Streptomyces collinus: one gene and its partner. The protein of the gene in region 1 binds, or shares a complex with, the protein of each later gene. Links are inferred from orthologs where the notes say so. Each region holds a gene or a part of one and is shown in the gene's direction. Other genes may lie near its edges.

Evidence for each region.
Region 2: the proteins of secY (region 1) and secG are in contact, whole or in part, in a crystal structure (PDB 5AWW), measured with the Thermus thermophilus proteins. The link is inferred for Streptomyces collinus from one-to-one orthologs. Residues at the interface, in WP_096411648.1 of Thermus thermophilus: Leu14, Gln16, Arg17, Phe20, Ile34, Pro35, Pro37, Ile72, Arg108, Arg109, Asn112, Gln113, Arg116, Ile117, Ile120, Pro145, Gly146, Trp147, Phe152, Phe155, Val156, Val159, Thr160, Val162, Ala163, Gly164, Ala166, Leu167, Trp170, Glu173; in WP_223903268.1 of Thermus thermophilus: Tyr5, Ile9, Tyr12, Leu13, Ala16, Leu19, Val20, Val23, Leu24, Gln26, Glu27, Pro28, Gln30, Gly31, Ala32, Asp34, Leu35, Met36, Gly37, Gly38, Ser39, Ala40, Asp41, Leu42, Phe43, Ala45, Arg46, Val48, Tyr53, Thr56.

The regions. Positions count from the first base shown.
Region 1 is NZ_CP133771.1:5,329,839-5,344,617, forward strand. The notes cover bases 11,500-14,420. They hold secY (preprotein translocase subunit SecY), read left to right. Parts: upstream 11,500-12,263; coding sequence 12,264-13,577; downstream 13,578-14,420. Other genes in these bases: rpmD (50S ribosomal protein L30), read left to right, coding at 11,500-11,571; rplO (50S ribosomal protein L15), read left to right, coding at 11,574-12,029; RFN52_RS24435 (adenylate kinase), read left to right, coding at 13,577-14,239; map (type I methionyl aminopeptidase), read left to right, coding at 14,372-14,420. In the rest of the region: RFN52_RS24305 (helix-turn-helix domain-containing protein), read left to right, coding at 1-227; RFN52_RS24310 (DUF397 domain-containing protein), read left to right, coding at 224-406; RFN52_RS24320 (SMI1/KNR4 family protein), read left to right, coding at 1,041-1,577; rpsJ (30S ribosomal protein S10), read left to right, coding at 2,226-2,534; rplC (50S ribosomal protein L3), read left to right, coding at 2,552-3,196; rplD (50S ribosomal protein L4), read left to right, coding at 3,204-3,860; rplW (50S ribosomal protein L23), read left to right, coding at 3,860-4,279; rplB (50S ribosomal protein L2), read left to right, coding at 4,320-5,156; rpsS (30S ribosomal protein S19), read left to right, coding at 5,169-5,450; rplV (50S ribosomal protein L22), read left to right, coding at 5,493-5,840; rpsC (30S ribosomal protein S3), read left to right, coding at 5,840-6,667; rplP (50S ribosomal protein L16), read left to right, coding at 6,673-7,092; rpmC (50S ribosomal protein L29), read left to right, coding at 7,092-7,316; rpsQ (30S ribosomal protein S17), read left to right, coding at 7,316-7,603; rplN (50S ribosomal protein L14), read left to right, coding at 7,706-8,074; rplX (50S ribosomal protein L24), read left to right, coding at 8,077-8,400; and 8 more genes. UniProt on the Bacillus subtilis protein: The central subunit of the protein translocation channel SecYEG. Consists of two halves formed by TMs 1-5 and 6-10.
Region 2 is NZ_CP133771.1:2,112,686-2,128,230, reverse strand. Bases 4,803-7,718 are described here. They hold secG (preprotein translocase subunit SecG), read left to right. Parts: upstream 4,803-6,100; coding sequence 6,101-6,337; downstream 6,338-7,718. Other genes in these bases: RFN52_RS09530 (MFS transporter), read left to right, coding at 7,004-7,718; RFN52_RS09535 (RNA polymerase-binding protein RbpA), read left to right, coding at 6,546-6,881; tpiA (triose-phosphate isomerase), read left to right, coding at 5,230-6,006; RFN52_RS09550 (phosphoglycerate kinase), read left to right, coding at 4,803-5,223. Also shown: RFN52_RS09560 (M14 family metallopeptidase), read left to right, coding at 1-2,633; gap (type I glyceraldehyde-3-phosphate dehydrogenase), read left to right, coding at 2,861-3,868; more of RFN52_RS09550, read left to right, coding at 4,012-4,802; more of RFN52_RS09530, read left to right, coding at 7,719-8,272; pgi (glucose-6-phosphate isomerase), read left to right, coding at 8,347-10,035; RFN52_RS09520 (hypothetical protein), read left to right, coding at 10,128-11,042; RFN52_RS09515 (FtsX-like permease family protein), read right to left, coding at 11,055-13,337; RFN52_RS09510 (hypothetical protein), read left to right, coding at 13,358-13,591; RFN52_RS09505 (ABC transporter ATP-binding protein), read right to left, coding at 13,581-14,339; RFN52_RS09500 (PadR family transcriptional regulator), read right to left, coding at 14,336-14,851; RFN52_RS09495 (ABC transporter substrate-binding protein), read left to right, coding at 14,973-15,545. UniProt on the Bacillus subtilis protein: Involved in protein export. Participates in an early event of protein translocation.

The DNA.
Region 1 (14,779 bases):
TGCCGACGAACAGCGACGCTCATCCAGGGCTGGATGGCCGGATCGAGTTGCTGAAGTTCCCGGACGGTACGGCAGTGGGTCGCGCGGACGGCCTGTACAACGGCCGACCTGTCTCTGAGCCGAGGCAACTCCGCATCCTGGAGCTGCAATATGGGACCCTCCGGGCGCAGGCTCTCCCACCCCGGGAGTCGCTGGCCTTTGTCGAGACACTGCTGGGAGAGACATGATCCGCAACGCTGAACTGGCCTGGTTCAAGAGCAGCTACAGCAGCGGTACCAACGGCGAGTCCTGCGTCGAGATCGCCATAGCCCCCCACGCCGTCCACGTCCGGGACTCCAAGCACACCGAAGGCCCCCGGCTGGCGATTGCGCCGGAGGCCTGGTCGGAGTTCCTGGCCTCCGTCTAGCCGTCGTTCCGAAGGACGCTCACCGCGCGGTCGAACGCCGAGTCGCGGTTCTTGGCGAACTCCTCCTTCGTGAACACCGGCTCGGTGATGTGGGGCGGGATGCCGGTGCCGTCGTGGGTCCGGCCCGACCGGTTGAGGAACTCCTCGTTCGGGAGGATCGCCGTCATCCCGTTCGGCAGGTTGCGCTGCATGACGTCGGAGAAGACCCCCTGGGTCGGCTGCCCGATACGAAACATGCCGCCCGGGCGGTCGATCAGGGCCTGCGTGAAGGTCTCACCCGCGCTGACGGTCGTGCCCGAGGTCAGTACGGCGATGGGCCCGGTGTAGCGGGGCCCGTCGGCCGGTACGACCCGGATGGGCTCGGGGCGGGTGTGCCGGCCACGGACATGGCATGTCCTGGATCTGGACAAGGATCCGACGCCGGTGATCCGCAGCGGGTGCGCACACTCGCGAAGCACCTGCACGACTTCGCCGACGACGTCTCCGACGCGCTTCGTCTGGTCAAGGGGATGGCGGGGAAGGGCACGCTTCTTGAGTGGGCGGGCAAGTCGGCGGATGTCTTCAAGGGGACTTCGCGGATGTCCCGAAGAACCCGCATGAGCTCACCATCCGGGCGCTGGGTGACGGAGGTGTTGTGACCGCACGCGACGAACTCCTGCGCAACGTGCCGCCGCCCGACGGCGTCGAGATCCACGTCGACTGGGCCGGAATCGAGGAGGCCTTGGGCGTAGCACTGCCGGACGACTACAAGTGGCTCGTCGAGCGGTACGGGCCGGGATCCTTCGACGACTTCCTGCACATCTTCCAGCCGGAATCCCCGTTCGCCATGACCCGTCTCCTGGAGTCCTCGGAGCGGGCCGCGGAGATCCTGGAGCAGGCGCGGGAGAGGGGCGGGAGCATCCCGTACGAGACCGACGAGCTGTTGGCCGTCGGGGCCACGGACAATGGCGACACGATCTACTGGGTGACCCGTCCGGAGGATGAGCCGAATTCCTGGACGATCACGGCCAACGGTGCGCGCACCATGAAGTGGCCGCACTTCGAAGGCGGGATCGTCGCCTTCCTGCTTGCGGTGATGTCCGGTGCACATCACGTGGACGTCTTTCCGCAGGTCTTCCCCCGAGAGCCCGTGTTCTCTCCCTACCCTGCTCCGGATCCGCGCCGCCGCTGATCACCGGAGAGTGGCCCTGCCACGTAGATGCCGTGTCCGCAGGTGGTGCACTTGACCTCGGCGTAACCGGTGGGACTGTCGCGACGCCTCATGTCCCGGACGGCGAGATCGCGCGCACCGCAGTTGGGGCAGGCTGCGTCCGTGATCTGCACCTCTTCGCGCAGTACCTTCCTGCCCAGCGTGGACCATGCGTCTCTGTGAGGTACGACCATGAGTACTCCGGCCCCGGTTTGACCTGCGTCACCCTCGGGGTATTCTCCTCGGCTCGATTGGCGTCGCCCATGCCCCGTATGGCAGACTGTCCGAGTTGCTCGGTCGAGTGTTGATGCTGCGCGCCTCCCGCCGGGAGGACCGGAAGCGAGTCCCACAGTACTCGTCGCCCTAACTGCCACCACGGCAGCGCTGGGGCGGACGTACGGGAATCTTCCGGGAAGTGTCAGCGCGGCACCGACCAGGCACCCGGTGGGCCTTCGCTCCCGGCCTGCGGTTCCGGAAGGGCCGTGCGCATTCCAGCAGGGATGTTCGAACAAGGGACATCTGTGTCAGCGGGAGAGCGACACGCCCGACCGCGTGGGTCGGAGGAACGAAGGCAGCAGAAGGAATCCACCGGGTTCCAGAGCGTTAGAGAGACAGGACTACTGAGTAGCCATGGCGGGACAGAAGATCCGCATCCGGCTCAAGGCCTACGACCACGAGGTCATCGACTCTTCGGCGAAGAAGATCGTCGAGACGGTGACGCGTACTGGTGCGTCGGTCGCAGGCCCGGTGCCGCTGCCCACTGAGAAGAACGTGTACTGCGTCATCAAGTCGCCGCACAAGTACAAGGACTCGCGCGAGCACTTCGAGATGCGCACGCACAAGCGCCTGATCGACATCCTCGACCCGACCCCCAAGACCGTTGACTCTCTGATGCGACTCGACCTCCCGGCCGGTGTCGACATCGAGATCAAGCTCTGAGGGCTGGTGATCTGAGAATGGCTAAGCAGATCAAGGGCATCCTGGGCGAGAAGCTCGGCATGACGCAGGTGTGGGACGCGAACAACCGTGTTGTTCCGGTCACCGTCGTCAAGGCCGGCCCCAACGTCGTCACCCAGGTCCGTACGAACGACGTCGACGGCTACGAGTCCGTCCAGATCGCGTTCGGCGAGATCGACCCGCGCAAGGTGAACAAGCCCCTCAAGGGCCACTTCGCCAAGGCCGACGTCACTCCCCGCCGCCACCTCGTCGAGATCCGTACCGCTGACGCCAGCGAGTACACCCTCGGCCAGGAGATCACCGCCGAGGTGTTCGAGGCCGGCCTCAAGGTCGACGTGACCGGCAAGAGCAAGGGCAAGGGCTTCGCCGGTGTCATGAAGCGTCACAACTTCAAGGGCCTCGGCGCCGGACACGGCACCCAGCGCAAGCACCGCTCGCCCGGTTCCATCGGTGGCTGCGCCACCCCGGGCCGCGTGTTCAAGGGCCTCCGCATGGCGGGTCGCATGGGCAACGAGCGTGTCACCACCCAGAACCTGACCGTCCACGCCGTTGACGCGGAGAAGGGTCTGCTGCTCATCAAGGGCGCGGTTCCCGGTCCGAACGGCGGCCTCGTCCTGGTCCGCACCGCGGCCAAGGGGGCCTGAGGTACCGATGAGCACTGTTGACATCCTTTCGCCTGCAGGCGAGAAGACCGGTAGCGTCGAGCTCCCCGCGGAGATCTTCGGCGTGGAGAAGATCAGCATCCCGCTGATCCACCAGGTCGTCGTCGCGCAGAACGCCGCTGCCCGTCAGGGCACGCACAAGACCAAGACCCGCGGCGAGGTTCGCGGTGGCGGCAAGAAGCCGTACCGCCAGAAGGGCACCGGCCGCGCCCGCCAGGGTTCGACCCGTGCGCCGCAGTTCGCCGGCGGTGGCGTCGTCCACGGCCCGCAGCCGCGTGACTACTCGCAGCGGACCCCGAAGAAGATGAAGGCCGCGGCCCTGCGCCACGCCCTCACCGACCGGGCCCGTCACAACCGCATCCACGTCGTCTCCGGCGTGGTCGAGGGCGAGACCCCCTCCACGAAGGCCGCCAAGTCGCTGTTCGGCAAGATCTCGGAGCGCAAGAACCTGCTCCTGGTCGTCGACCGCGCCGACGAGGCCGCGTGGCTGTCCGCCCGCAACCTGCCCCAGATCCACATCCTGGAGCCGGGCCAGCTGAACACGTACGACGTTCTCGTCTCGGACGACGTGGTCTTCACCAAGGCCGCCTTCGAGTCCTTCGTGTCCGGCCCGAAGGCCAATGACACCGAAGGGAGCGAGGTCTGATGGCTATCCGTCACCCCGCTATCGCCTCCAAGGCGGCGAAGAAGGCCAAGGCCGCGCGCGTCGCCAAGGCGCGCCGCCACGCCGCCGAGGGCAAGAACACCGTCGAGACCCCGCTGAGCAAGTCCTTCACGGACCCCCGTGACGTGCTGCTCAAGCCGGTCGTCTCCGAGAAGAGCTACGCGCTTCTCGACGAGGGCAAGTACACGTTCGTCGTGGACCCGAGCGCCAACAAGACCCAGATCAAGCAGGCCGTCCAGGCGGTCTTCTCGGTCAAGGTCACCGGGGTCAACACGATCAACCGCCAGGGCAAGCGCAAGCGGACCCGCACCGGCTTCGGCCAGCGCGCGTCCACCAAGCGCGCGATCGTGACCCTCGCTGAGGGCGACCGTATCGACATCTTCGGCGGTCCGACCGCCTAAGGGCGGTCCGGATCGTCCGATATCGGACGAGGACTGAGAAATGGGAATCCGCAAGTACAAGCCGACTACGCCGGGCCGTCGTGGCTCCAGCGTCGCCGACTTCGTCGAGGTCACGCGGTCCACGCCGGAGAAGTCGTTGGTCCGCCCCCTGCACAGCAAGGGTGGCCGTAACAACTCCGGTCGTGTGACCGTCCGCCACCAGGGCGGTGGCCACAAGCGCGCCTACCGCGTGATCGACTTCCGTCGTCACGACAAGGACGGCGTGCCGGCGAAGGTCGCGCACATCGAGTACGACCCCAACCGCACCGCGCGCATCGCGCTCCTGCACTACGCGGACGGCGAGAAGCGCTACATCCTCGCGCCGCGTGGCCTGAGCCAGGGCGACCGCGTCGAGAACGGTCCCGGGGCCGACATCAAGCCGGGCAACAACCTTGCCCTGCGCAACATCCCGGTCGGTACCACGCTGCACGCCATCGAGCTGCGTCCCGGTGGCGGTGCGAAGTTCGCCCGCTCCGCCGGCGCCTCGGTGCAGCTGCTCGCGAAGGAGGGCTCGATGGCCCACCTCCGCATGCCGTCCGGTGAGATCCGCCTGGTCGACCAGCGCTGCCGCGCCACGGTCGGCGAGGTGGGCAACGCCGAGCAGAGCAACATCAACTGGGGTAAGGCGGGCCGTAAGCGCTGGCTGGGCGTTCGCCCGACCGTGCGTGGTGTGGTCATGAACCCGGTGGACCACCCGCACGGTGGTGGCGAAGGCCGTACCTCGGGTGGTCGCCACCCGGTGTCCCCCTGGGGCAAGAAGGAAGGCCGTACTCGTTCGCCCAAGAAGGCGTCGAACAAGTACATCGTCCGCCGCCGCAAGACGAACAAGAAGCGCTAAGGACGGGTTGAGATGCCTCGTAGCTTGAAGAAGGGGCCCTTCGTCGACGACCACCTGATCAAGAAGGTGGACGCCCAGAACGAAGCCGGCACCAAGAACGTCATCAAGACCTGGTCCCGTCGCTCCATGATCGTGCCGGCCATGCTCGGCCACACGCTCGCGGTGCACAACGGCAAGACCCACATTCCGGTGTTCGTCACCGAGTCGATGGTCGGCCACAAGCTCGGCGAGTTCTCGCCGACGCGCACCTTCCGGGGTCACGTCAAGGACGACCGGAAGTCGAAGCGCCGCTAAGCGCGGGGTGGAATGACCATGACAGACACTGGAAGGACAACCATGGAAGCCAGGGCCCAGGCGCGGTACATCCGCGTCACGCCCATGAAGGCCCGCCGCGTGGTGGACCTCATCCGTGGCCTGAACGCCACGGAGGCTCAGGCGGTCCTGCGTTTCGCCCCGCAGGCCGCGAGCCAGCCGGTCGGCAAGGTGCTTGACAGCGCCATCGCCAATGCCGCGCACAACTACGACCACACCGATGTCGACAGCCTCTTCGTCTCCGAGGCCTACGTCGACGAGGGCCCGACCCTGAAGCGGTTCCGGCCGCGCGCCCAGGGCCGTGCCTACCGGATCCGCAAGCGGACCAGCCACATCACCGTGGTCGTCAGCAGCAAGGAAGGAACCCGGTAATGGGCCAGAAGGTAAACCCGCACGGGTTCCGGCTCGGTGTCACGACCGACTTCAAGTCGCGTTGGTACGCCGACAAGCTGTACAAGGACTACGTCAAGGAAGACGTCGCCATCCGTCGGATGATGACGTCCGGCATGGAGCGCGCCGGCATCTCCAAGGTCGAGATCGAGCGCACCCGTGACCGCGTGCGTGTGGACATCCACACCGCTCGTCCGGGCATCGTCATCGGCCGCCGTGGCGCCGAGGCCGACCGCATCCGCGGTGACCTCGAGAAGCTCACGGGCAAGCAGGTCCAGCTGAACATCCTCGAGGTCAAGAACCCCGAGACCGACGCTCAGCTGGTTGCCCAGGCCGTCGCCGAGCAGCTCTCCTCCCGCGTCTCCTTCCGCCGCGCCATGCGTAAGAGCATGCAGTCGGCGATGAAGGCCGGCGCCAAGGGCATCAAGATCCAGTGCGGTGGCCGCCTCGGTGGCGCCGAGATGTCCCGCTCGGAGTTCTACCGCGAGGGCCGTGTGCCCCTGCACACGCTCCGCGCGAACGTGGACTACGGCTTCTTCGAGGCCAAGACGACCTTCGGCCGCATCGGCGTGAAGGTCTGGATCTACAAGGGCGACGTCAAGAACATCGCCGAGGTCCGCGCCGAGAACGCTGCGGCCCGTGCGGGTAACCGCCCGGCCCGTGGTGGCGCCGACCGCCCGGCCCGTGGTGGCCGCGGTGGCGAGCGTGGCGGGCGCGGTCGTAAGCCGCAGCAGGCTGCCGGCGCCGAGGCCCCCAAGGCTGAGGCTCCCGCCGCCGCTCCGGCTGAGAGCACCGGAACGGAGGCCTGACCGTCATGCTGATCCCCCGTAGGGTCAAGCACCGCAAGCAGCACCACCCCAAGCGCAACGGCATGTCCAAGGGTGGCACGCAGGTTGCGTTCGGCGAGTACGGCATCCAGGCGCTGACCCCGGCCTACGTGACGAACCGCCAGATCGAGGCGGCTCGTATCGCGATGACCCGCCACATCAAGCGTGGCGGCAAGGTCTGGATCAACATCTACCCGGACCGCCCCCTCACCAAGAAGCCCGCCGAGACCCGCATGGGTTCCGGTAAGGGTTCTCCTGAGTGGTGGATCGCCAACGTCAAGCCCGGACGTGTGATGTTCGAGCTGTCGTACCCCAACGAGAAGATCGCGCGCGAGGCCCTGACCCGTGCGGCTCACAAGCTGCCGATGAAGTGCAAGATCGTCAAGCGCGAGGCAGGTGAAGCGTGATGTCGGCCGGTACCAAGGCGTCTGAGCTGCGCGAGCTGGGCAACGAGGAGCTTCTCGCGAAGCTTCGCGAGGCCAAGGAAGAGCTGTTCAACCTCCGCTTCCAGGCGGCGACGGGTCAGCTCGAGAACCACGGTCGGCTCAAGGCCGTCCGCAAGGACATCGCGCGGATCTACACCCTGATGCGTGAGCGCGAGCTGGGCATCGAGACGGTGGAGAGCGCCTGATGAGCGAGAGCAACGTGACTGAAGAGACCAAGACGGACCGCGGTTTCCGCAAGACCCGCGAGGGCCTGGTCGTCAGCGACAAGATGGACAAGACCGTCGTCGTCGCCGTCGAGGACCGCGTCAAGCACGCGCTGTACGGCAAGGTCATCCGTCGTACGAGCAAGCTCAAGGCCCACGACGAGCAGAACGCCGCGGGTGTCGGCGACCGTGTCCTCCTCATGGAGACCCGGCCGCTGTCCGCGACGAAGCGCTGGCGCGTCGTCGAGATCCTCGAGAAGGCCAAGTAATCCCTCCTAGGGGGACTCCCTAGGCATCGTTCCGCCAGGCTCGGGGCGGGTGTGTGACTCACGCTCCCGCCCCGGGAACCGGCAGACAATCAGGAGATAGACGTGATCCAGCAGGAGTCGCGACTGCGTGTCGCCGACAACACTGGTGCGAAGGAAATCCTTTGCATCCGTGTGCTCGGTGGCTCCGGTCGCCGCTACGCGGGTATCGGTGACGTCATCGTCGCCACCGTCAAGGACGCGATCCCCGGCGGCAACGTGAAGAAGGGTGACGTCATCAAGGCGGTCATCGTTCGCACCGTCAAGGAGCGCCGCCGTCCGGACGGCTCGTACATCCGCTTCGACGAGAACGCCGCCGTCATTCTCAAGAACGACGGCGACCCTCGTGGCACCCGTATCTTCGGCCCGGTGGGCCGGGAGCTGCGCGAGAAGAAGTTCATGAAGATCATCTCGCTCGCGCCGGAGGTGCTGTAAGCATGAAGATCAAGAAGGGCGACCTGGTCCAGGTCATCACCGGTAAGGACAAGGGCAAGCAGGGCAAGGTCATCGCGGCCTTCCCCCGCGAGGACCGTGTCCTGGTCGAGGGTGTCAACCGGGTCAAGAAGCACACCAAGGCCGGTCCGACGGCTCGCGGTTCGCAGGCCGGCGGCATCGTCACCACCGAGGCGCCGATCCACGTCTCCAACGTCCAGCTGGTCGTGGAGAAGGACGGCAACAAGGTCGTGACCCGCGTCGGTTACCGCTTCGACGACGAAGGCAACAAGATCCGCGTTGCCAAGCGGACGGGTGAGGACATCTGATGACGACCACCACCAGCCCGCGTCTGAAGCAGAAGTACCGTGAGGAGATCACGGGCAAGCTGCGTGACGAGTTCAAGTACGAGAACGTCATGCAGATCCCCGGTCTCGTCAAGATCGTGGTCAACATGGGTGTGGGCGACGCCGCCCGCGACTCCAAGCTGATCGAGGGCGCCATCCGCGACCTCACCACGATCACCGGTCAGAAGCCGGCCGTCACCAAGGCCCGCAAGTCCATCGCGCAGTTCAAGCTGCGTGAGGGCCAGCCGATCGGTGCCCACGTCACGCTCCGTGGCGACCGCATGTGGGAGTTCCTGGACCGCACCCTGTCGCTCGCGCTGCCGCGCATCCGCGACTTCCGCGGCCTGTCCCCCAAGCAGTTCGACGGCCGTGGCAACTACACCTTCGGTCTCACGGAGCAGGTCATGTTCCACGAGATCGACCAGGACAAGATCGACCGCACCCGGGGTATGGACATCACCGTGGTGACCACGGCGACCAACGACGCTGAGGGCCGCGCGCTCCTTCGTCACCTCGGCTTCCCCTTCAAGGAGGCGTGAGCGAGATGGCGAAGAAGGCTCTGATCGCTAAGGCTGCTCGTAAGCCCAAGTTCGGTGTGCGTGGCTACACCCGCTGCCAGCGCTGCGGCCGCCCGCACTCCGTGTACCGCAAGTTCGGCCTCTGCCGCGTGTGCCTTCGTGAGATGGCTCACCGTGGCGAGCTGCCGGGCGTGACCAAGAGCTCCTGGTAATCCCCCCAATAGGGGATTCGCAGGGCTCTCGGTAAGCACGTAGGGGTGGCAGGACGCCCGGCCCGCATGGCTTAGGCTTGTGGGGTTGGGCGTCTGCCGCCGCCCGTACGCCGCGGACACCTGTCCGCTCATTGAATGCTTACTACGCCGTAGGTCCACCGCGCCGCACCCGTCCCGTCTCGGATCGGGGAGAGGGATGGCGCACCAGGAAACCCCGGCGAGAGAGGCCGAAGGCCAATTCATGACCATGACTGATCCGATCGCAGACATGTTGACGCGTCTGCGGAACGCGAACTCGGCATACCACGACTCTGTGACGATGCCGGCGTCCAAGATCAAGTCGCACATCGCGGAGATCCTCCAGCAGGAGGGCTTCATCACGGGCTGGAAGGTCGAGGACGCCGAGGTCGGCAAGAACCTCGTCCTGGAGCTGAAGTTCGGCCCCAACCGTGAGCGCTCCATCGCGGGCATCAAGCGGATCTCCAAGCCCGGTCTCCGGGTGTACGCGAAGTCCACCAACCTGCCGAAGGTTCTGGGCGGCCTGGGCGTGGCCATCATCTCCACGTCCCACGGTCTCCTGACCGGCCAGCAGGCGCAGAAGAAGGGCGTGGGTGGGGAAGTCCTCGCCTACGTCTGGTAATTCGGGAACGGAGGAGAGACAGCAATGTCGCGTATCGGCAAGCTCCCCATCCCGGTTCCCGCCGGCGTGGACGTCACCATCGACGGCCGTACGGTCGCGGTCAAGGGCCCCAAGGGCGAACTGACCCACACCGTCATCGCGCCGATCGACATCGCGAAGGCCGAGGACGGCACCCTTCAGGTGCTGCGGCCGAACGACGAGCGGCAGAGCAAGGCCCTGCACGGCCTGTCCCGCACGCTGGTGGCGAACATGATCACCGGTGTGACCCAGGGATACGTCAAGAAGCTCGAAATCAGCGGTGTCGGCTACCGTGTCCTGGCCAAGGGCTCCAACCTGGAGTTCTCCCTGGGCTACAGCCACCCGATCCTGGTCGAGGCCCCCGAGGGCATCACCTTCAAGGTGGAGTCCCCGACCCGTTTCTCGGTCGAGGGCATCGACAAGCAGAAGGTCGGCGAGGTTGCGGCCAACATCCGCAAGCTGCGCAAGCCCGACCCGTACAAGGCCAAGGGTGTCAAGTACGAGGGCGAAGTCATCCGCCGCAAGGTCGGAAAGGCGGGTAAGTAAGCCATGGCATACGGGCAGAAGATCCTTAAGGGCGACGCCTACAAGCGCGCCGCGATCAAGCGCCGCCACATTCGTATCCGTAAGCACATCAACGGTACGGCGGAGCGTCCGCGTCTGGTCGTTACCCGCTCGAACCGCCACATCGTGGCCCAGGTGATCGACGACATCAAGGGTCACACCCTTGCGTCGGCGTCCACCCTGGACACCTCGATCCGCGGTGGCGAGGGCGACAAGTCCGCGCAGGCCAAGCAGGTCGGCGCCCTGGTCGCCGAGCGCGCCAAGGCCGCCGGTGTCGAGGCCGTCGTGTTCGACCGTGGTGGTAACCAGTACGCGGGGCGCATCGCCGCCCTGGCGGACGCCGCCCGCGAGGCCGGACTCAAGTTCTGAGTCGGTTCCGTAGCTAGCGGAAACAGAGAGAGGTAATTCCAATGGCTGGACCCCAGCGCCGCGGTGGCGGTGCCGGTGGCGGCGAGCGGCGGGACCGGAAGGGCCGTGACGGCGGCGCTGCTGCCGCCGAGAAGACCGCGTACGTTGAGCGCGTTGTCGCGATCAACCGCGTCGCCAAGGTTGTGAAGGGTGGTCGTCGCTTCAGCTTCACCGCGCTGGTCGTGGTGGGCGACGGTGACGGCACCGTGGGTGTCGGATACGGCAAGGCCAAGGAGGTGCCGGCCGCCATCGCCAAGGGCGTTGAGGAGGCCAAGAAGCACTTCTTCAAGGTCCCCCGCATCCAGGGCACCATCCCGCACCCCATCCAGGGTGAGAAGGCTGCCGGCGTCGTGCTCCTGAAGCCCGCGTCGCCCGGTACCGGTGTTATCGCCGGTGGTCCGGTGCGTGCCGTGCTCGAGTGCGCCGGTATCCACGACGTGCTGTCGAAGTCGCTCGGCTCCGACAACGCGATCAACATCGTGCACGCGACCGTGGAGGCCCTGAAGGGTCTGCAGCGTCCCGAGGAGATCGCGGCCCGCCGTGGTCTGCCGCTCGAGGACGTCGCCCCCGCGGCTCTTCTCCGTGCGCGTGCCGGGGCGGGTGCGTAATCATGGCGCAGCTCAAGATTACGCAGGTCAAGTCCTACATCGGCAGCAAGCAGAACCACCGTGACACCCTGCGTTCCCTTGGTCTCAAGGGCATCAACACGCAGGTCGTCAAGGAGGATCGTCCCGAGTTCCGCGGCATGGTGCACACCGTCCGCCACCTCGTGACGGTCGAGGAGGTCGACTGATCATGGCGGAGCAGAACCCGCTCAAGATCCACAACCTCCGTCCCGCCCCGGGCGCCAAGACCGCCAAGACCCGTGTCGGTCGTGGTGAGGCGTCGAAGGGTAAGACGGCCGGTCGTGGTACCAAGGGCACGAAGGCCCGTTACCAGGTTCCGGAGCGCTTCGAGGGTGGCCAGATGCCCCTCCACATGCGTCTCCCGAAGCTGAAGGGCTTCAAGAACCCGTTCAAGACCGAGTTCCAGGTCGTGAACCTCGACAAGCTGGCCGCGCTCTACCCCGAGGGTGGCGAGGTCACCGTCGAGGGTCTGGTGGCCAAGGGGGCCGTTCGCAAGAACAGCCTCGTCAAGGTCCTCGGCCAGGGCGAGATCTCCGTGGCGCTGCAGGTGACGGTCGACGCCGTCTCCGGCTCCGCCAAGGAGAAGATCACCGCCGCCGGCGGTTCCGTCACCGAGCTCGTCTGAACACCACAGGCGTCTCGATGACCTGAGCGATCCCGACCGGGGATACCCCACAAATGGGGTATCCCCGGTTGGTCGTTCCTAGGGCGGCAGCTCGCCGGTAAGGTGGCCTGCACTGCCCACTTTTCACTGGGTGCTTCACTTCGGGCACTCTCAGCGGCAGTTGACCGTTACCTATTCGTCGAACCTCAAGACCGTCACCCTTGACGCAGTTGCGCGGGGGTCGCAGGAGGCACCGTGCTCACCGCGTTCGCCCGGGCGTTCAAGACGCCCGACCTGCGCAAGAAGCTGCTCTTCACGCTCGGCATCATCGTGGTCTACCGGGTCGGTACACACATCCCGATCCCAGGCGTCGACTACCGGAACGTCCAGACCTGTATCGATAACGCCGAGGCCAACCAGGGCATCTTCGGCCTGGTCAACATGTTCAGCGGCGGCGCGCTGCTGCAGATCACGATCTTCGCGCTGGGCATCATGCCGTACATCACGGCGAGCATCATTCTGCAGCTGCTGACCGTGGTGATCCCGCGCCTGGAAGCCCTGAAGAAGGAGGGCCAGGCCGGTACGGCGAAGATCACGCAGTACACCCGTTACCTGACGATCGCCCTCGCCATCCTTCAGGGCACCGGCCTCGTCGCCACCGCCCGCAGCGGCGCTCTGTTCCAGGGCTGCCCGGTGGCCAGCCAGATCGTCCCCGACCAGTCGATCTTCGTCACCATCACCATGGTCATCACCATGACCGCCGGTACGGCGGCCGTGATGTGGCTCGGCGAGCTCATCACCGACCGCGGCATCGGCAACGGCATGTCGATCCTGATGTTCATCTCGATCGCCGCCACCTTCCCGTCCGCGCTGTGGGCCATCAAGCAGGAGGGCTCCCTGGCCGGCGGCTGGATCGAGTTCGGCACGGTCATCCTGGTCGGCTTCGCCATGGTCGGCCTGGTGGTCTTCGTCGAGCAGGCCCAGCGCCGCATCCCGGTCCAGTACGCCAAGCGCATGATCGGCCGTCGTTCCTACGGCGGTACGTCCACCTACATCCCGCTCAAGGTGAACCAGGCGGGTGTGATCCCCGTCATCTTCGCCTCGTCGCTGCTCTACATCCCGGCGCTGATCGCTCAGTTCGCGGGAGGCACGTCGGGCTGGAAGACCTGGATCGAGCAACACTTCGTCAAGGGCGACCACCCGTACTACATCATTACGTACTTCCTGCTGATCGTCTTCTTCGCGTTCTTCTATGTGGCGATCTCCTTCAACCCCGAGGAAGTCGCCGACAACATGAAGAAGTATGGTGGCTTCATCCCGGGCATCCGGGCTGGCCGACCGACCGCTGAGTACCTGAGCTACGTACTCAACCGGATCACCTGGCCGGGTTCGCTGTACTTGGGACTGATCGCTCTCGTGCCGACGATGGCGTTGGCAGGTTTCGGGGCAAACCAGAACTTCCCGTTCGGCGGGACCAGCATCCTGATCATCGTGGGTGTCGGTCTCGAGACCGTGAAGCAGATCGAGAGCCAGCTCCAGCAGCGCAATTACGAAGGGTTCCTCCGCTGATGCGTATCGTCCTCGTCGGGCCGCCGGGCGCCGGTAAGGGAACGCAGGCCGCGTTCCTGGCCATGAACCTGTCGATCCCGCACATCTCCACGGGCGACCTGTTCCGGGCCAACATCAGCCGGCAGACGGAACTCGGCAAACTGGCGAAGTCCTACATGGACGCGGGCAATCTCGTGCCCGACGAGGTCACCATCGCCATGGCGAAGGACCGCATGGAGCAGCCGGACGCCGAGAACGGTTTCCTGCTGGACGGCTTCCCCCGCAACGTGTCGCAGGCCGAGGCGCTCGACGAGCTCCTCGAGACCGAGAGCATGCAGCTCGACGCGGTGCTGGACCTGGAGGTCCCCGAGGACGAGGTGGTCAAGCGGATCGCCGGCCGCCGCATCTGCCGTAACGACTCCGCCCACGTCTTCCACGTGACGTACAAGCAGCCGGCCAAGGACGGCGTCTGCGACGTCTGCGGCGGTGAGCTGTACCAGCGCAACGACGACTCCGAGGAGACGGTCCGGACGCGCCTGGAGGTCTACCACACCCAGACCGAGCCGATCATCGACTACTACAAGGCCCAGGGCCTGGTGGTCACGATCTCGGCGCTCGGCAAGGTCGAGGACGTCACGACTCGCGCCATGGAGGCGCTGAAGCGTGGCGAGGGCGACAAGTAGTCGTCCGTACGCAGCTACGGCCGCGGTTCCCCTCGGGGAGCCGCGGCTGCTGTGTGGGTGGGGCCGGTCGCGCGGCCCCGTATCGTTGAAGGCGTTCATCGTCGCCGAAGGTCCAGAAAGGCCGTAGCTCCCATGGTGCAGATCAAAAGCCCCGAGCAGATCGCCAAGATGCGTGAGGCGGGGCTGGTCGTCGCCGCCATTCACGCGGCGACCCGTGAGGCCGCCGTACCCGGGGCCACGACGAAGGATCTGGACCAGGTCGCCCGCAAGGTGCTCGCCGAGCACAACGCCAAGCCGAACTTCCTCGGCTACGGCGGCTTCCCGGCGACGATCTGCACGTCGGTGAACGAGGTCGTCGTCCACGGCATCCCGTCCGACGACGTCGTCCTCAAGGACGGGGACGTCATCTCCATCGACTGCGGCGCGATCATCGACGGCTGGCACGGCGACGCGGCCTTCACGGCCTTCGTCGGGTCCGGTCACTCCCCGGAGCTGGTCGAGCTCTCGCGGGTGACCGAGGAGTCGATGTGGGCCGGCATC
Region 2 (15,545 bases), 3.2 Mb from region 1 along the record:
CCCGCGTCGAGGACGCCGCCGAGGGCGTTTTCCGCCCGTACAGCGGCAAGGGCGGCCTGCGGGAGGAACTCCTGCGGACCGCGCAGGAGAACCCGGACCTCACCAAGGTCGTCTCCATCGGCAAGACGGTCAAGGGCCAGGACATCCTCGCGCTCAAGCTCACCAAGGGCGCGAAGAGGACGAAGGACGGCTCCAGGCCCTCCGTCCTCTACATGTCCAACCAGCACGCGCGCGAGTGGATCACGCCGGAGATGACCCGGCGCCTGATGCACCACTACCTGGACAACTACAAGAAGGACCGGCGCGTCAAGAAGATCGTCGACTCCACCGAACTGTGGTTCCTGCTGTCGGCCAACCCCGACGGCTACGACTACACCTTCGCCGACCCCGCCAACCGCCAGTGGCGCAAGAACCTGCGGGACGTCAACGGCGACGGCACCATCACCACCGGCGACGGCGTCGACCTCAACCGCAACTTCGCCTACAAGTGGGGCTACGACGACGAGGGCTCGTCCCCCAACCCCACCAGCCAGACCTACCGCGGCGCGGGCCCGAACTCCGAGCCGGAGACCAAGGCCCTGGACGCCTTCCAGAAGCGGATCGGCTTCACGTACGGCATCAACTACCACTCCGCCGCCGAACTCATCCTCTACGGAGTCGGCTGGCAGGTGGCCACGCACACCCCGGACGACGTCGTGTACGAGGCGCTGGCCGGTACGCCCGACAACTCCGCGATCCCGGGCTACCACCCGCAGCTCTCCTCCGAGCTGTACACCACCAACGGTGAGGCCGACGGCCACGCGGCGAACGTCAACGGCCTGGCGATGTTCACCCCCGAGATGTCGACCTGCCAGACCGCCTCGGACCTCGACCCCAACGACCAGTGGAAGGCGTCCGACTGCCAGTCGGTCTTCACCTTCCCGGACGACGAGAAGCTGATCCAGCAGGAGTACGCCAAGAACGTCCCGTTCGCGCTCTCCGTCGCCGAGTCCGCCGCGCGTCCCGACCGGCCGTCCTCGTCGGTCGGCCTGAACGCCGCCGACTTCACCCCGGCCGCGTTCGGCACGTCGTACTCCCGCGGCGCCGACCAGGAGGTCTCCGTCGTCGTACGGAAGTCCGTGCGCGACAAGGAACTCAAGTACCGCGTCAACGGCGGCCGCACCGAGGACATGGCGCTCAAGCCCTGGAAGGGCGGCGAGACCTACGGCGGTGAGGACAACCTCTACTTCGACGAGTACCGGGCGAAGGTCAAGGACGGCGAGCCGGGCGACAAGGTCGAGGTGTGGTTCACCGGCGAGGCGAAGAACGGCAAGAAGCTCTCCAGCGAGCGCTTCACCTACACCGTCGCCGAGCGGCCCCGGGCGAACACCCTCGTCGTCGCCGAGGAGGGCGCTGCCGCCACGCAGGCACAGACGTACGTGGACGCGCTCAGGGCGAGCGGCCGCAAGGCGGTCGTCTGGGACGTCGCCAAGCAGGGCGCGCCGGACGCGCTGGGCGTGCTGAGCCACTTCGACACCGTCGTCCACTACACGGGCGCGAGTGTCCCGGGCGTCGCCACCCAGCTCCAGCTGCGGGCGTTCCTCAACGAGGGCGGCCGGCTGATCGAGGCCGGCGAGCAGGCCGGCGGCAACGTCGATCTCGGTGGCGCGCTGTCGAACGACTTCAGCCAGTACTACCTGGGCGCCTACACCCGCACCGCCACCCCGGGGGCCACCGGCTTCACCGGCTCTGGCGAGCTGGGCGGCGTCACCAGCCCGCTGGGCGCGGCCCCCGGCAACCCGCTGGACAAGGCCGGCACCTACAGCGTCACCTCCGACGAACTGGGGACCGACGCGTTCCCGCAGTTCGCGAGCAAGGGCGCCGGGCAGTTCGCCGGCACGGTCAATCCGTACGGTCCGTACGCGGGCTCGTCGATGGCCGCCGCCGTCCACACCGACGACGCCTACAAGCGCCTCACCCGCACCGTGGACCTCACCGGCACCGCCGCGTCCGAGAAGCCGACCCTGCGCACCCAGCTCCTGTGGGACACCGAGTCCGGCTACGACCACGCCATCGTCGAGGCCCGCACCACGGGCGGCGACGACTGGACGACCCTCCCCGAGGCGGGCGGCGCCACCAGAACGGCCGTTCCGGCGGAGTGCCAGGCCGGGTTCTACGTCAACGAGCACCCCTGGCTGAAGCACTACCTCACCGTGGCGGACGACGGCTGCACCGCGACCGGCACCACCGGCGCCTGGAACAGCCTCACCGGCGCCTCCAACGGCTGGCAGCAGGTCGGCTTCGACCTGAGCGCCTACGCCGGCAAGACGGTCGAGGTCTCGATCAGCTACGTCACCGACCCGGGCAGCGGCGGACACGGCGTCCTCGCCGACGACGCCTCGCTCGTCGTCGACGGCACGGCCAAGGAGACCGAGGGCTTCGAGACCTCGCTCGGCGCCTGGAAGGTCACCGGACCGCCCGAGGGCAGCCCGGCCGTCCTCAAGGACTGGGCACGCACCGGCGCCCTGTTCCAGACCTACGGCGCGGTCACCACGGACGACACCGTGCTGCTGGGCTTCGGCCTGGAGCACGTCACCGCGGCGGCCGACCGGACGGCACTGATGAGGAAGGCGCTCGCTTCCCTGGACGGGTGACATCCCTGGTCAACGGGGAACTCGTGCGGTAGCGAAATCGAGTGATTCTGCTCTCGGCCGTGGGCGGTCCGTACCCCTACTGGCGGGTACGGACCGCCCTGCCGTGTATGGGGCATCTGGATGTCACCACCGCGGCTTCAGGGAGGTAGGGTCGTAGGCGGTCGGGGACATCCCAAACAGAGCTCGCCGGCATCGCATGGCCGGCGTACCAACGAGGAGATCGGTTCGTGACGATCCGCGTAGGCATCAACGGCTTCGGTCGTATCGGTCGCAACTACTTCCGCGCGCTGCTGGAGCAGGGTGCAGACATCGAGATCGTGGCTGTCAACGACCTGGGTGACACCGCCACCACCGCCCACCTGCTGAAGTACGACACCATCCTGGGCCGTCTCAAGCAGGAGGTCACACACACCGCCGACACGATCACGGTCGACGGCAAGACCATCAAGGTGCTCGCCGAGCGCAACCCCGCCGACATCCCGTGGGGCGAGCTGGGCGTCGACATCGTCATCGAGTCGACGGGCATCTTCACCAAGAAGGCCGACGCCGAGAAGCACATCGCCGGTGGCGCGAAGAAGGTCCTCATCTCGGCTCCGGCCAAGGACGAGGACGTCACTATCGTGATGGGCGTCAACCAGGACAAGTACGACCCGGCGAACCACCACGTCATCTCCAACGCCTCCTGCACCACCAACTGTGTGGCGCCGATGGCGAAGGTCCTCGACGAGAACTTCGGCATCGTCAAGGGCCTGATGACGACGGTACACGCGTACACCAACGACCAGCGCATCCTGGACTTCCCGCACAAGGACCTGCGTCGCGCGCGTGCCGCCGCCGAGAACATCATTCCGACCACCACGGGTGCCGCCAAGGCCACCGCGCTGGTCCTGCCGCAGCTCAAGGGCAAGCTGGACGGCATCGCCATGCGCGTCCCGGTCCCGACCGGCTCGGTCACCGACCTGGTCCTGGAGCTGTCCCGCGAGGTCACCAAGGAAGAGGTCAACGCCGCCTTCCAGAAGGCCGCGGAGGGCGAGCTCAAGGGCATCCTCGAGTACACCGAGGACCCGATCGTCTCCTCCGACATCGTGAACGCCCCGGCGTCCTGCACCTTCGACTCCTCCCTGACCATGGTCCAGGAAGGCAAGAACGTGAAGGTCATCGGCTGGTACGACAACGAGTGGGGCTACTCCAACCGCCTCGTGGACCTTACGGTCTTCGTCGGCAACCAGCTCTGATCGACAAAGCAGGCACGTCCATGTGAGAGCAGGGCTCGGGCGGCGCGAGGACGCGCCGTCCGAGCCCTGACTCACGTACAGATCAGAGCTGTTCGATCACGAGCGCTTCCGAGCGATCACGAGCTCTTTCAGGAGTCCCCTTCATGAAGACGATCGACGAACTCCTCTCCGAGGGAGTCGCGGGCAAGCGGGTCTTCGTCCGCGCCGACCTGAACGTGCCGCTGGACGGCACGCGCATCACCGACGACGGCCGCATCCGCGCCGTGCTGCCCACGGTCAAGGCCCTGGCCGACGCGGGCGCCCGGGTCGTCGTCGCCTCCCACCTGGGCCGCCCCAAGGGCGCCCCGGACCCGGCCTTCTCCCTCGCCCCCGCCGCCGCGCGCCTCGGTGAGCTCCTCGGTTCGGACGTGCCCTTCGCGACCGACACGGTCGGCGAGTCCGCCCGGACCACCGTCGCCGGCCTCTCCGACGGCCAGGTCGCCGTCGTCGAGAACCTGCGCTTCAACGCCGGTGAGACGAGCAAGGACGACGCCGAGCGCGGCGCCTTCGCCGACCGGCTCGCCGCCCTCGCGGACGTCTACGTCGGGGACGGCTTCGGCGCGGTGCACCGAAAGCACGCCTCGGTCTTCGACCTCCCGGCCCGCCTGCCGCACTACGCCGGTCACCTCATCGCCACCGAGGTCGGCGTCCTGAGGAAGCTCACCGACGACGTCAAGCGGCCCTACGCCGTGGTCCTGGGCGGCGCCAAGGTGTCCGACAAGCTCGCGGTCATCGACCAGCTGCTCGGCAAGGCCGACCGCCTGCTCATCGGCGGCGGCATGGTCTTCACCTTCCTCAAGGCCAAGGGCCACGAGATCGGCTCGTCCCTGGTCCAGGAGGACCAGCTCCCGGTCGTCCGGGAGTACATCGAGCGCGCCGAGAAGAGCGGCGTCGAGCTGGTCCTGCCCGTCGACGTCGTGGTCGCGCCGGAGTTCCCGGACCTCAAGACCAAGGCCCCGGGCCGGCCCAGCACGGTCGCCGCGGACGCCATGCCGGCCGGCCAGATGGGCCTGGACATCGGCCCTGAGTCCCGCAAGCTGTACGCATCGAAGATCGCCGACGCCGCCACCGTCTTCTGGAACGGCCCCATGGGCGTCTTCGAGCACCCTGATTTCGCCGAGGGCACCAAGGCGGTCGCCCAGGCCCTCCTCGACTCCCAGGCCTTCACGGTGGTCGGTGGTGGCGACTCCGCCGCCGCCGTCCGCATCCTGGGCTTCGACGAGAACGCATTCGGCCACATTTCGACCGGTGGCGGCGCCTCCCTCGAATACCTCGAGGGCAAGACGCTCCCCGGCCTCGCCGCACTGGAGGACTGACCCCATATGAGCACGCGCACGCCGCTGATGGCGGGCAACTGGAAGATGAACCTCAACCACCTCGAGGCCATCGCGCACGTCCAGAAGCTCGCCTTCGCCCTGGCCGACAAGGACTACGAGGCCGTCGAGGTCGCCGTCCTGCCGCCCTTCACCGACCTGCGCTCCGTGCAGACCCTGGTCGACGGCGACAAGCTCAAGATCAAGTACGGCGCCCAGGACATCTCGGCGCACGACAGCGGTGCCTTCACCGGCGAGATCTCCGGCCCCATGCTGGCCAAGCTGAAGTGCACGTACGTCGCCATCGGCCACAGCGAGCGCCGGCAGTACCACGCCGAGACCGACGAGCTGGTCAACGCCAAGGTCAAGGCCGCCTACAAGCACGGTCTGACCCCGATCCTGTGCGTCGGTGAGGAGCTGGAGGTCCGCGAGGCGGGCAACCACGTCTCCCACACCCTCGCCCAGGTCGAGGGCGGTCTGAAGGACCTCCCCGCCGAGCAGGCCGAGACCGTCGTGATCGCCTACGAGCCCGTCTGGGCCATCGGCACCGGCAAGGTCTGCGGAGCCGAGGACGCCCAGGAGGTCTGCGCGGCGATCCGCGGCAAGATCGCCGAGCTGTACTCGCAGGACCTGGCCGACAAGGTCCGCATCCAGTACGGCGGCTCGGTCAAGGCGGGCAACGTCGCGGAGATCATGGCCCAGGCCGACATCGACGGTGCCCTGGTCGGCGGCGCCTCGCTGGACGCCGACGAGTTCGTCAAGATCGTGCGCTTCCGCGACCAGTGAGTAGGCCCTAGCGGCGATCCGTCGTACCCTTGCGGGGTCCAGCGCTGTGCTGGGCCCCGCGTCGTCATCCGAATCCGAGGAAGTTGGTCCAGCCGTGGTTTTGGGGTTCTCGATCGCCCTGATCGTCTTCAGCCTGCTGCTGATGCTGCTGGTGCTGATGCACAAGGGGAAGGGCGGCGGCCTCTCCGACATGTTCGGCGGTGGCATGCAGTCCTCCGTCGGCGGCTCCTCGGTCGCCGAGCGCAACCTCGACCGGATCACCGTCGTGATCGGTCTGCTGTGGTTCGCGTGCATTGTCGTGCTCGGCATCCTGATGAAGGTGAACAACTGACCGAGCCGCAGTCCGCACGGAACTTGCACGTAAGGCCCCATGTCCGGTACGCGCAGCAGAGCGCGGCCTATCATGGGGCTTGCGTCTAGGTGTGAGGGTTGTAACTCCAATCACTGGACGCGCGTTGGGCCTTACGTAGACTGAGGCGCTCGCGGCGAAGCGGAACGCCGACTCGCTTCGCGGCACCATCACGCAGGGAGTTACGACCGTGGCAAGTGGCAACGCGATCCGTGGAAGCCGGGTCGGGGCGGGGCCGATGGGCGAGGCCGAGCGCGGCGAGTCCGCGCCGCGGCTGCGCATCTCCTTCTGGTGCTCCAACGGACACGAGACCCAGCCGAGCTTCGCCAGCGACGCGCAGGTGCCCGATACCTGGGACTGTCCCCGCTGCGGCTTTCCGGCAGGCCAGGACCGGGACAACCCCCCGGACCCGCCGCGCACCGAGCCTTACAAGACGCACCTGGCGTATGTGCGTGAGCGGCGCAGCGACGCCGACGGCGAGGCCATCCTCGCCGAGGCGCTCGCCAAACTGCGGGGCGAGATCTAGACGTCGAGACCGGCCGGGCACCAGTGGTGCCCGGCCGGAGCTGCCTCCCCGCCTTCACCGCCGACCGATTGTCAGTGGTGCCCTCTACGGTTTGTGCATCGGACGAACCATGAGGGGGAGCGGTGGCGACGGTCGAGGTGGGGAGCATCGCTCCGCCCGCGTGGCGCGGAGGTTTCGGACGGCTGTGGAGTGCCGCCGTGCTGTCCAGCTTCGGCGACGCGCTGCGGACGGCCGCACTGCCCCTGCTGGCCGTCACCCTGACCGACGATCCGCTGCTCATCGCCTCCGTCACGGCCTGCGGCTATCTGCCCTGGATCCTCTTCGGCCTGCTCGGCGGGGCCGTCGCCGACCGGGTGGACCGGCGGCGGGCCATGTGGATGGTCGACGCGTTACGCGGGCTGCTGGTCGCCGCCTTCGCGGTCGCCGTCGCCCTCGGCCATGCCTCGATCGCCCTGCTGATCGTGCTGGCCTTCGCCTTGACCACCCTCCAGACCCTCTTCGACAACGCCGCGACCGCGCTGCTGCCCGCCCTGGTCGACCGGGACGCGCTGGGCAGCGCCAACACCCGGCTGATGACCGGCCAGCGCATCGCCGGCGGCCTCCTCGGCGGGCCCGTCGTGCCGCTGCTGCTGGCGGCCGGGACGGCCGTGCCGTTCGCGGCGGACGCGGTGACCTTCCTGGTGGCCGCCGCGCTGATCGCCACGCTCCCGGCCGCCGCGCCGGACCGTGAGCCGAGGCCGACGGGCAGCACACTGCGACGGGAGATCGCCGAGGGACTGCGCGTCCTGACCCGCGACAGGGCCCTGCGCGGACTGTGCACCGCCACCGCCCTGTGCAACATCGGCATGGGCGCCCTCATCGCCACCCTCGTGATCCTGGTGACCGGCTGGCTCGACGCGGGCAACGCCGGATACGCGGTGGCGACGACCGCCTACACGGTCGGCAGCCTGGCCGGGGGAGCGGCCGGCGGCCGGCTCGTCGCCCGCTTCGGACGGATGCGCCTGGTGCTCGTCGCCGGGACGGCGCAGACCGCCGCCCTGCTCGTCATGGGCTCGGTGCGCAGCATGGCCGCACTGGTGGCCGCCCTGGCCGTCTTCGGGTTCATGGGGATGGTGTGGAACGTCAACACCACGACGCTGATGCAGCAGCGCAGCCCCGCCGAGCTGCTGGGCCGGGTGAGCTCCGCCTTCCGGACGCTCGCGGTCGCGGGCACTCCTGTGGGCGCGCTGCTGGGCGGAGCCGTCGCCGCCGCCTGGGGGGAGAACACCCCGGCGTTGCTCGCGGCCGCCTTCTTCGTCCTGTCCGTCACCGCGCTGATACCCGCGCGCCGGTCGGACGTACCTGTTGTTGCGCCGGACGACGGCGCCACGACAGGCCACGGCAACCGCTGATCAATTAGGTTGGACCGGCAGCGGGGCAGGTACGCAGCAGCACAGGCAGGCAAGGAAGAAGGCTGAAGTCCGAGATGAACGCAGACGGCCGTACCAGGCTCAACCAGACGCCCGAGTGGACGGCACTGGCCAAGCACCGCGAGGAGCTGGGCGACATCCGGCTGCGCGAGCTGTTCGCCGCCGACCCCGGCCGCGGCAGCGCGTACACCCTCCGGGTGGGAGACCTGTACGTCGACTACTCCAAGCACCTCGTCACCGACGACACCCTGCGGCTGCTGCGCGAACTGGCCGCCGCCACCGACGTCTTCGGGCTCCGGGACGCCATGTTCCGCGGCGAGAAGATCAACACCACCGAGGACCGGGCCGTGCTGCACTCCGCGCTGCGCGCCCCGCGGGACGCCGTGGTCGAGGTCGACGGCGAGAACGTCGTGCCCGACGTGCACGCCGTGCTCGACAAGATGGCGGACTTCGCGAACCGGGTGCGTTCGGGCGAGTGGACCGGCCACACCGGCAAGCGGATCCGGAACGTCGTCAACGTCGGAATCGGCGGCTCCGACCTCGGTCCGGCGATGGCCTACGAGGTGCTGCGGGCCTTCACCGACCGCTCGCTGACGGTGCGTTTCGTGTCGAACGTGGACGGCGCCGACCTGCACGAGGCGGTACGGGACCTGGACCCGGCGGAGACGCTGTTCGTCATCGCGTCCAAGACCTTCACCACCATCGAGACGGTCACCAACGCCACGTCGGCGCGCTCCTGGCTGCTGGACGCGCTCGCTGGGGGCACCTCCCGCTCGAGCGAAGTCGAGAGTGGGGGAGAATCCGCCGTCGCCAAGCACTTCGTCGCGCTGTCGACGAACGCCGAGAAGGTCGCCGAGTTCGGCATCGACACGGCCAACATGTTCGAGTTCTGGGACTGGGTGGGCGGCCGCTACTCGTACGACTCCGCGATCGGCCTGGCCCTGATGATCGCCATCGGCCCGGACCGCTTCCGGGAGATGCTCGACGGCTTCCGCATCGTCGACGAGCACTTCCGGACCGCGCCCGCCGAGTCCAACGTGCCCCTGCTGCTGGGCCTGCTGGGCATCTGGTACGGCAACTTCCACGACGCCCAGTCGCACGCCGTGCTGCCCTACAGCCACTACCTGTCGAAGTTCACCGCCTACCTCCAGCAGCTCGACATGGAGTCCAACGGCAAGTCGGTGGACCGCGACGGGAACCCGGTGGACTGGCAGACCGGGCCGGTGGTGTGGGGTACGCCGGGCACCAACGGGCAGCACGCCTACTACCAGCTCATCCACCAGGGCACGAAGCTGATCCCCGCGGACTTCATCGGCTTCGCCCGGCCGGTCGCCGAGCTGAGTGGCGAACTCAAGGCGCAGCACGACCTGCTGATGGCCAATTTCTTCGCCCAGACGCAGGCACTGGCCTTCGGGAAGACGCCCGAGGAGGTGCGGGCGGAGGGGGTGCCGCAGGAACTGGTGCCCCACAAGACGTTCCAGGGCAACCACCCGACGACCACGATCCTCGCGCCCGAGCTGACCTCGTCGGTCCTCGGCCAGCTGGTCGCCCTATACGAGCACAAGGTGTTCGTGCAGGGCGCGGTGTGGAACATCGACTCCTTCGACCAGTGGGGCGTGGAGCTCGGCAAGGTCCTCGCCAAGCGCGTCGAGCCCGCCCTGACGGAGGGCGCCGAGGTCGAGGGCCTGGACGCCTCCACCACGGCGCTGGTCGCCACCTACCGGGAGCTGCGCGGCCGGCAGTGACGAGAGCCGGACGAGGAGGCGGGCGGCAGCGCGCTGTCCGCTTCCCGTAGACTCCCGGCGATCATCACAGCGAGTGCTCGGGGGAGCGCGAAGTGGCACGCACACGCGGAAGTTGGACCGGTGGCACCCTGACGGCCCGGTCCCTGCTCAAGCCCCAGGACGTGGCGCGGGCGGTGTTCCACCCCGCGTGGATTCCGCAGCCGCTCGATCCCTCGGTGGAGCGGCTCAAGAGGTTCCGCGTCATCGCCGGGGCGGTGGCGTCCCTCGGGGTCTTCACCTTCATCGAGGGCGGCTTCGACTTCACGGAGCTGCTGGAGAACGCGATGACGGCCTCCGTCGTCCTGCTCTTCCTCACACCGCTGACGGTCGGCGCGATGCTCTGGGTCTGGCGGCGCGGCGGCACCGTACGGCAGTTGCGGGTGCCCCTGGTCAACTCCCTGCTGCTGCTCCTGCTGTTCGTCGGATGCGTGGCCGCCGTGCTGGTGCTGGTGCAGACCGTGAACGGGTCGGCGAACCCCGCCGTGATCATCGGCGTCGGCCTGACGATGATGTGGATGCTCGTCTTCACGGCCTACGGAGCGGTGCGGGTCTCCGGCAACTTCTTCGGCACGGCCGCCGTGCACCGCTGTCTGCCACCGCTGCTCGCCGTGGTGACCAGCTGGCTGATGGCCGTCCCGGACCTCGTCACCGGTGATCTGCACGGGCTCAGCCTCACCCTGGGCGTCATCTTCATCCTGGGCGCGCCGGTGACGGTCACCGCCATCGCGCTCCTGGAGATGCGGCGTCTGAAGCGGCGGTACGGGATCCGGCTGCAGGCCCATCCCGCGACGCAGGCCCCGGCACCCGGGCCGGTCCCGCCGATGCCCGCGGGGATGCCCCCGGCGGGTGCGCCGTACCTGCCGCCGCAAGGGAACCCGTACGGCCGCCCCCACGTACCGGGCGGACAGCACCCGTACGCCCCGCACCCGCAGCCGCCGTACACCCCGCGACACCCGTACGGCGGCTGACCGGCAAAGAGGTCAGGCCACCGCGCTCAGCGTGTCCGCGAGCCGCCGGCGGGCGGCCCGGGCGGCGGGCACGGCTGCCAGCGCGGCGGCGGAGAGGACCGCTGCCGCCCCGAGCGGCACCACGAGGACGGCGGAGGGGCCCTGGGCGATGCCCGCGCCGATGCCGCTGGAGCGGCCCTGGGCATCGATCAGCCAGTGGGCGAGCGGCAGGCCCAGGGCGGTGGCGGCGAGGACGGCAGCCAGTGCCGTGAGGCCGGTGGCCGTGACGGTGATCGCCGTGATCTGCCGGGGGGACAGCCCGATGGCCTTCAGGGCCAGCAGGTCCCGCTCGCTCTCGCGAACGGTCCCGCCGATCGCGGTCAGCAGCTCGATGAGCCCGATGAGGGCGAGCACGGCGATCAGCCCGGCCACGACCGCGCGCAGCGGTGACAGCCCGTCCGCCGGGTTGGCCACCGCGTGCACGTCCAGGTGGCCGTCCCCGGCGGCGGCGAGCCGGTCGGCGACCTCCCGCGGGTCGGCGCCGGGGTCCAGGCGGAGTTCGTAGAGGGTCGGGCGGAGCCCCGGGTCGTTCTCGCGGAGGGTGTCGAGGGACGTGGAGATGACACGGCCGGCGTTCTCAGGCTCGATGCTGCGGCCCACGATGTGCAGGATCAGCGGCTGGTCGCCGACGGTCATCCGGACCCAGTCGCCGACCCGCGCGTCCAGCAGATCGAGCAGCCCCTGCCCGGCCACGGCCTCGTCGGAGCCGCGGGCGGGGCGGCCCTCGGCGAGGGTGTGCGGGTAGGGGTCCCGGTGGGTGCCGAGGCCGCGCAGCGCGATGGTCGCCGTCTGGCTCGGACCCAGGGCGGCCGTCTCGACGCCCGGGTAGGCGGCGGCCACCCCCGGGTCGCGTTCCAGCAGCGAGCGGATCTGCTGCTCGCTGCGCCCGGCGTCGGCGCGGACGCTGAGCGCGGTGGGCAGGCCGACTCGCTCGGGATCACTGTGGAAGCGGTCGATGGTGGTCCAGGCACTCATCGCGACGACGATCAGCAGCAGCGGCAGCGTGAGACGGGCGACGGTCGCGAGGGAGCGGGGGCGGCGGGTGAACGCCGTGTGCCAGCCCAGCACCAGCGCGGGCGGAATCCGCACGCCCAGGGCCCGTCGCGCCACGCCGGACAGCCGTCCGCCCGAGGTCGCGGCGGGCCGCGGCAGCGGTACCGGCGGCACCCGTCCGGCCCGCCAGGCGGCGAGGCCGGTGGTCGCGCCGATGAACAGCACCGCGCCGACCGGCACCACGATCAGCGCCACGGTGTGCCCGGGCAGCCCCTGCCACACGCCGACCGCGTCCCCGAGCCGGCCGGGGATCCGGCTGCCCAGGGCCTCGGCGAGCCCGGCGGCGGCCAGGGCGCCGAGCAGGGCGTAGGCGAGGTGCTGGAGCAGGAAGATCCGGACGACCTGGCCGGGAGTGAAGCCGATGGCCTTCAGGACGGAGAGGTCGCGCAGGTGTCCGCGGATACGGGTGCCGATCGCCCCGTGCACGGCGAACCCGGCCGCGACCAGCGCGCCCAGCCCGAACAGCCCCAGCACCTGCCCGAGCAGCCGGTTGTCGCCCTGCGCCTCGGCACGCGCCTGCTGCCAGGTGGACACCTCGCCGATCGCACCGGAACCCAGCACCGTCACGGCGCGCTGGACGATGTAGGACGTGTCACCCGGGTCCGTCAGCCGCAGCCCGATCACCTGGCCGCCGGGGTCCGGTACGGCCGACGGCAGTGCCCACACCAGACCGGGCTGCTCACCGGGCCGGTAGCGCGGCTCGGCGCTGTCGGCGAGGCCCACCACGGTCAGCTCGCGGGCGGTGCCCGGCACGGTGAGGGTGTCGCCGGGCTCGGCCAGCAGGGCCCGGGCGAGACGGCTCTCCAGGACCACGCCGTTCGGGGCCGAGGGGTCGAGCCAGTGGCCGGAGACGATCGGCGGGCGGCCGACCGAGGGCCGCTCCGGGGTGCCGCGCAGTTCGACGGAGGCGCGGCTGCCGCGCGAGGAGACGGTGACGGCGGCGGTCGGGTAGGGACCGGCGACGGTGTCCACGCCGTCCAGGCCGGCCAGCTTCCCGGTGTCGGCCGCCTTGTCGGTGTGCAGCCACACATGGGCGCCGTGCGACTGCGTGAAGACCCGCTGCCACGGGTTGGTCGCGTAGCCGAACAGGGCCGTGGCCAGCAGCAGGGAGGCGACGATGCCCGCGGTGGCGAGGACGAGGAACAGCGCCTCGCCGCGGTGCGTGCGCAGATCGGAGTGGGCCCAGCGCAGGGTGGCTCGCACGGGCCTCAGCCCCTCGGCTCGTGGGCGGCGCGACCGTCGTGGACGTGCTGGGCCGCGCGGCGGTGGTGGACGTGCAGGGCCGCACGGCTGTCGTCTACGTGCAGGGCCGCGCCGCCGTCGTGAACGCGCAGGGCCGCACGGCCGTGGTGGACGTGCAGGGCCGTACGGCCGTGGTGGACGTGCAGGGCCGTACCACCGTCGTGGACGGGCAGGTCCGCACCGTCGTCGTGGACGTCGCGCATGTCAGTCCTTGAGCTCCAGCACACCGGATATCCCGGAGCGGCGCGGCGGGGTGGTGCCGCCGTCGAGTTCCGCGTCGTCGGCGATGCGGCCGTCGAAGAAGCTGATCACCCGGTCCGCGGCGCTCGCCAGCCGGGCGTCATGGGTGACCAGCACGATCGTCTGGCCGCGCTGGTGGAAGCGGGACAGCAGCCGCATCACCTCGCGGGTGCCCTTGCTGTCGAGGCTGCCCGCCGGCTCGTCGGCCAGCAGCAGCGGCGGATGGTTGACCAGGGCCCGGGCCAGGGCGACGCGCTGCTGCTCACCGCCGGACAGCTCGCCCGGCATGCTGCGCTCCTTGCCCGTCAGGCCCAGCTCGGCCAGCAGCGCCTCGCGCTCGGCGCGCGCCTGCTTCGGCGAGGTGCCCGCGAGCAGGGCGGGCAGTTCCACGTTGTCGGCGACGGACAGGTTCGAGACGAGGTTGAAGAACTGGAAGACGATCCCGATCCGCTTGCGGCGCTCCACCGCCCAGCGGGCCTCGCCGTAGGTGTCGGTGGACTCGCCGTCGAGCCAGATGCTGCCCGCGTCCGGCCGCTGGAGGCCGCCGAGCAGATGCAGCAGCGTCGACTTGCCGGCGCCGGACGGGCCGGTGATCGCCACGAACTCGCCGGGGCGGACGCACAGGTCGACCCCGCGCACGGCACGGGCGGGCGCGCCCTCGCCGTGGTGGGTCTTCACCAGCCCCTCGGCACGCAGCACAGGAGCGGGACGGTCGTCGCTCACTCCAGCTCCTCCAGCTCTTCCTGGCACCGTTCCAACCAGTCGAGGTCGGCCTGCAGGTGCAGCATCGCGCCCTCGATCAGCAGATGGGCGATGCGGTTGTCGCGGTTCTCTGCGGCGGCCAGCTTCGACAGCTGCCGCATGGTGTTCAGGTACTGGCGGCGCTGCTGGTTGATCAGGGTGATCTGCTCGGCGAGGCCGGTCTGCGGAGCGAGCGCCAGTTTCATGAAGAACTCGTCCCGCACCCGGGGCTCGTCCTCGGGCTCCTCGAACCAGGCGCGCAGCGCCTCCCGCCCGGCGTCGGTGAGGTGGTAGACCTTTTTGTTGGGCCGGCTGGACTGCGTTACGTCCTCGCCCTCGATCAATCCCGACTTCTCGAGGCGGCCGAGGGTCACATAGATCTGGCCGACGTTCGGCTGAGGGTACGCGGAGCCCAGCAGTTGCTCAAGGTCCTGCTTGAGCTCGTAGCCGTGGGCGGGTCCGCGGGCGAGGAGGGCCAGGAGGGGCAGGCGCACGCGTGCAGTCCTCCTGTCCGGTCCAATGTGCTCCAGGCCCTAGTATCGCCCATACCTAACAGGTATACATGGCCTCTGTTCCGGGCAAGGGTGCCCAGCGCCGGTGTACAGGGAGGAACCTATGCGGTGGATCCATGCCGCGGGTAGGGGCCTTCTCGTTCTCGTCGTGGTCCTGACAGGCTACGTTGCCGCCGGAGCGCAGGCGGGCGAGCCCCCCGAGGGCGGTCGCGGCCCCCTCACCCTGGCCACCGCCGGAGACCTCACCGGCTACCTCGGCCCCCTGCTGGAGGGCTGGAATCGTACCCACCCCGGCGAGAAGGTCACCCTCGTCGAACTGCCGGACTCGGCCGACGAGACCCAGGCCCAGATGGTCACCGACCTGCGCGACGGCGACCGCAGCCGGTTCGACGTGCTCAACATCGACGTCAACTGGACCCCTGAGTTCGCCGCGGCGGGCTGGATCAGGCCCCTCCCGCGGGACCGCTTCCCTTTGAAGACCTTCCTCCAGCCGGTCGTGGACACGGCGACCTACGACGGACAGCTCTACGCCGTCCCGTACGTCACCAACGCCGGCCTGCTCCTGTACCGCAAGGACGTCCTCGCCGAGGAGGGCGTCGCGCCACCGCGCACCTGGGCGGAGCTGGAGCGGTACGCGAAGACCATCGCCCCGAAGCACGGCCTCGACGGCTACGCC